Regions from separate parts of the Halomonas sp. ABH4_019 genome, predicted to be linked through region 2. Evidence: predicted binding sites of a transcription regulator. Region 2 holds the regulator's gene; the other holds the start of a gene.
The links. The regulator sigma-54, encoded in region 2, starts transcription at its own class of promoters, with help from an activator protein. The targets are predictions, from matches to a motif close to TGGCACNNNNNTTGCTNT.
Positions count from the first base shown of each region.

Region 1: the regulator sigma-54 is predicted to act here: its motif matches at 1,561-1,578, upstream of ACXAFN_RS07165 (P-II family nitrogen regulator).

Region 1 is NZ_JBSWWC010000001.1:1,565,588-1,567,972, reverse strand. It holds gene ACXAFN_RS07170 (ammonium transporter) at 1-1,108, opposite strand, end outside; gene ACXAFN_RS07165 (P-II family nitrogen regulator) at 1,146-1,484, opposite strand; gene ACXAFN_RS07160 (accessory factor UbiK family protein) at 1,796-2,155, shown strand; gene ACXAFN_RS07155 (YifB family Mg chelatase-like AAA ATPase) at 2,218-2,385, shown strand, end outside.
Region 2 is NZ_JBSWWC010000003.1:322,882-325,266, reverse strand. It holds gene lptB (LPS export ABC transporter ATP-binding protein) at 1-633, shown strand, start outside; gene ACXAFN_RS13815 (RNA polymerase factor sigma-54) at 787-2,187, shown strand; gene hpf (ribosome hibernation-promoting factor, HPF/YfiA family) at 2,299-2,385, shown strand, end outside.

The DNA.
Region 1 (2,385 bases), on a different contig from region 2:
CCCAGGCGAAGATGCCGAGGATGCCGATGATCTGGGGGCCGAAGGAGGCGCCGTCGTTGGTCAGCGGCACCGCGAGCACGCCCCAGATGCCGGCCACGCCGTGGGCGGAGATGGCACCGACCGGGTCGTCGAGCTTGAGCTTGTCGAGGCCGACGATGGCGACCACCACCAGTAGGCCGCCCACGCCGCCGATCAGGGTGGCGCCCAGGGCGCTGGGCGACAGCGGGTCGGCGGTGATGGACACCAGGCCGGCGATGGCGCCGTTGAGGGCCATGGTCAGGTCGGCCTTGCGGAACCAGGCCTTGGCCAAAATCAGCGCCGCGATGACCCCGCCGGCGGCGGCGGCATTGGTGTTCACCAGCACCTGGGCCATGTTGTTGGCGGAGCTCACGTCGGACACCTTCAGCTCGGAGCCGCCGTTGAAGCCGAACCAGCCCATCCACAGGATGAAGGTACCCAGGGTGGCCAGCGGCAGGTTGGCCCCGGGGATGGCGAAGATGCTGCCGTCCTTGCCGTACTTGCCCTTGCGCGGGCCGAGCACCAGCACGCCGGCCAGCGCCGCGGCCGCACCGGCCAGGTGCACGATGCCGGAACCGGCGTAGTCGGAGAAGCCGAGCTCGGCCAGCCAGCCGCCGCCCCAGGTCCAGTAGCCGGAGACCGGATAGATGACGCCGGTCATCACCACGGCGAAGGCCAGGAAGGCCCACAGCTTCATGCGCTCGGCCACGGCCCCGGAGACGATGGACATGGCGGTGGCCACGAACACCACCTGGAAGAAGAAGTCGGCGCGCATGGAGTAGTAGGGGGCGTCATCGCCGCCGGCGGTCACCGCCTCCACGGTATTCTCGCCGCCGAGCAGGAAGCCCAGGTTGGGCAGGATGCCGCCGGCGGCGCTGGAGTACATCAGGTAGTAGCCCAGCAGCAGGTACATGGTGCAGGCGATGGCGAACAGGGCGATGTTCTTGGTCAGGATCTCGGCGGTGTTCTTGGAACGCACCAGCCCGGCCTCGAGCATCGAGAAGCCGGCGGCCATCCACATCACCAGGACGCCGCAGATCAGGAAGTAGAAGGTGTCGAGCGCGTAGCTCAGCTCGGTCAACTCAGTCATGACGGTCACTCCTCATGAAAGGGGAAGGGCGGTCGGCTCAGACGGCGTCGGCGCCGCGCTCGCCGGTGCGGATGCGAATGACGTCCTCGAGCGGCGTCACGAACACCTTGCCGTCGCCGATCTTGCCGCTGTTGGCGGCGCTGCAGATGGCGTCCAGCACGGTGTCGAGGCGGCCGTCGTCCACGGCGATCTCGACCTTGACCTTGGGCAGGAAGTCGACCACGTACTCGGCGCCCCGGTAGAGCTCGGTATGGCCTTTCTGGCGACCGAAGCCCTTGACCTCGGTGACGGTGATGCCCTGGACGCCGTTGTCGGCGAGTGCCTCGCGCACGTCGTCGAGCTTGAAGGGCTTGATGATGGCGGTGATCAGCTTCATCCCGGATCTCCCCTGTGTGGACTTGTTGTATGAGCGCGGGTCGCGCCGCGCGGTGGATGTGCAGCTCTAGCCGGTAACTGCTTAAACCGTGCCACTTTTCTTGATAATGCTTTTATTTCATTGCCTTGTGAGGCTGATGCGCGGCCGGGGCGCCGTGGTGGTGCAGGGCGGTCAGGGGGAGTTGCACCGTTGTGGTGCCGGCGCGCCAGGGTGTTGCGCCATCCGGGGGCGTCCGCCGCGTGCGTCGGGAATGCGTCCGCCGGACGCCTTGCGTATCCTTGTCGTCAGTCCCCACCGTTAGGAGAGAGAGCATGGTCAGCCAAGACCGCATCGGCCGCCTGGCCCAGCAGATCGGCGAGCGCCTGCAGGGCGCCTCCCAGGCGCCGGAGGAGGTGCAGAAGGGCATCCAGCAGGTCGTGCGCGGCGCCTTCGATCGCCTGGAGCTGGTATCGCGGGAAGACTTCGACATCCTGATGGACGTGCTGCAGCGCACCCGCGGCCGGGTCGAGGCCCTGGAGCAGCAGGTCGCCGCCCTGGAAGAGGCGCTGGAGGCCTCGCGCCCGGGCGCGGCGGGCACGCCGCCGGCGGTCGGCGAGGAGGCGGCCATACCCGCGGACGGTTCCTCGTCGACGCCCGAGGAAGACGCCGGCGGCGGCGAGACCGACCGCTGATCCCGCGCGGTCCCGCCGCCGCTGGACTAGCCTGAAGGCAGGCTCACAGCGAGGGACCGCCGATGACCCTGTCGATCGTGCGCACCCGGGCCGGCCTCGGCCTCGAGGCCCCCGAGGTGCTGGTGGAAGTCCACCTGGCCAACGGCCTGCCCGGCATCACCCTGGTCGGGCTGCCCGAGGCGGCGGTCAAGGAGAGCCGTGAACGGGTGCGCAGCGCCCTGGTCAATGCC
Region 2 (2,385 bases):
GTCGGCCTGCTGGGGCCCAACGGCGCCGGCAAGACCACCTCCTTCTACATGATCGTCGGCCTGGTGCGGGCCGATGCCGGCCGGGTCGCCATCGACGACCGCGACCTTTCGGGCAGCGCCATGCACGAGCGCGCCCGGGCCGGCATCGGCTACCTGCCCCAGGAGGCCTCGATCTTCCGCAAGCTGTCGGTGGCCGACAACATCATGGCCATCCTCGAGACCCGCGGCGATCTCGACCGGGCCGGACGACGGGATCGCCTGGAGCGCCTGCTCGAGGACTTCCACGTCACCCATATCCGCGACAACCTGGGCATGAGCCTGTCCGGCGGCGAACGCCGACGGGTCGAGATCGCCCGGGCGCTGGCCACCGAGCCCGACTTCATCCTGCTCGACGAGCCCTTCGCCGGGGTCGACCCCATCTCGGTGGGCGAGATCAAGGGCATCATCCGCCAGCTCAAGTCCCGCGAGATCGGCGTACTGATCACCGATCACAACGTCCGCGAGACCCTCGACATCTGCGATGGCGCCTACATCGTCGGCGACGGCCAGATCATCGCCGAGGGCGACGCCGAGCAGATCCTGGCCAACCAGCGCGTGCGCGACGTCTACCTGGGCCAGGACTTCCGCCTCTAAGGGCTGCGGCTTCGCAAGTCACTGATATAGCGTCGCCAACCGACGACGGGCACGCCGATTGCCATTGGCACGCTAATTGCTTAATCAGCACTTGCATGGCGCCATCCGGGCCACTAGGGTAGGAGCCTCTTCGCCGGAGGAGCGGAACCATCCATGGCCATGAAGGCATCCCTGCAACTGCGCGTCGGCACCCAGCTGACCATGACGCCCCAGCTGCAGCAGGCGATCGGCCTGCTGCAGCTCTCGACCCTCGACCTCCGCCAGGAAATCCAGCAGGCGCTGGAAGCCAACCCCATGCTGGAACTCGAGGACGATTTCGGCGAGCAGGCGGTCGGCGAGACCCCGGAAGACGACTGGTCCGACGAGATTCCCGCGGAACTCTCCGTGGACAGCGACTGGTCGGACACCTTCCAGGACGCCGGCGGCAGCGGCGAGGCCCCCGACTTCGAGCGCCAGGCCGCCGGCCAGAGCCTGCAAGGCCACCTCGGCTGGCAGCTGGCCATGAGCGGCCTCGAGGAGCGCGAAACGCGCATCGCCGAGAGCCTGGTCGATGCCGTGACGCCGGACGGCTACCTGGACCAACCGCTGGACGAGCTACGCGACGGCCTGCGCGCCCAGGGCCTTGAGGGCCTGACCACCCGGGAGATCGAGGCCGTCCTGCTGCGCCTGCAACAGTTCGAGCCCACCGGCGTCTTCGCCCGCGACCTGCGCGAATGCCTGCTGCTGCAGCTGGCCACCCTGCCCGACGACACCCCGCTGCTGCCCCAGGCCAGGCGCTTGGTGCGCCAGTTCCTGGAGGCGCTGGCCGCCAGCGACCGCCGCCTGCTGAAGCGTCGCCTGGGGCTGGACGACGAAGCCCTCGAGCGGGTCATCGCCCTGATCCGCGGCCTCGACCCGCGCCCCGGCAGCACCTACGCCGGCGACGACAACGACTACGTGATCCCCGACCTGATCGCCCGCCACACCCCCCAGGGCTGGCGGATCGAGCTCAATCCCGAGGCCATGCCGCGGCTGCGCATCCAGCCCGACTACGCGGCGCTGATCCGCCGCGCCGACAAGAGCGACGACAACCAGTTCCTCAAGGACCACCTCCAGGAGGCCCGCTGGCTGATCAAGAGCCTGACCAGCCGCAACGACACCCTGCTGCGGGTCGGCCGCGAGGTGATGACCCGCCAGATCGACTTCCTCGAGCAGGGCGAGGAAGCCATGAAGCCGCTGATCCTGGCCGACATCGCCCAGGCGGTGGAGATGCACGAATCGACCATCTCGCGGGTCACCACCCAGAAGTTCATCCACACCCCGCGCGGCGTCTTCGAGCTCAAGTACTTCTTCTCGAGCCAGGTCGGGGGCGGCGAGGACGCCCACTCGAGCACCGCGATCCGCGCCCGCATCCGCAAGCTGATCGAGGGCGAGCCCCCGCGCAAGCCGCTCTCCGACAGCAAGCTGGTGGAGCTGCTCGGCGAGGAAGGCATCGAGGTGGCCCGGCGCACCGTGGCCAAGTACCGCGAGGCGATGCAGATCCCCTCCTCCAGCCGCCGCAAGCGTCTCGGTTAGGGCCGTCGCCAGCCGCGCCGCATGGCGTGGAAAACCGCCTGGCGCGGGGGGTTTGCAAGGCACCAAAAAGGGTTACAATCGGATCACCACCCAAGGAGCAAGGAGCGTGTCATGCAAGTCAACCTCACCGGCCACCACGTGGAATTGACCGATCCCCTGCGTGACTACGTGCAGGAGAAGCTCACGCGACTCGAGCGC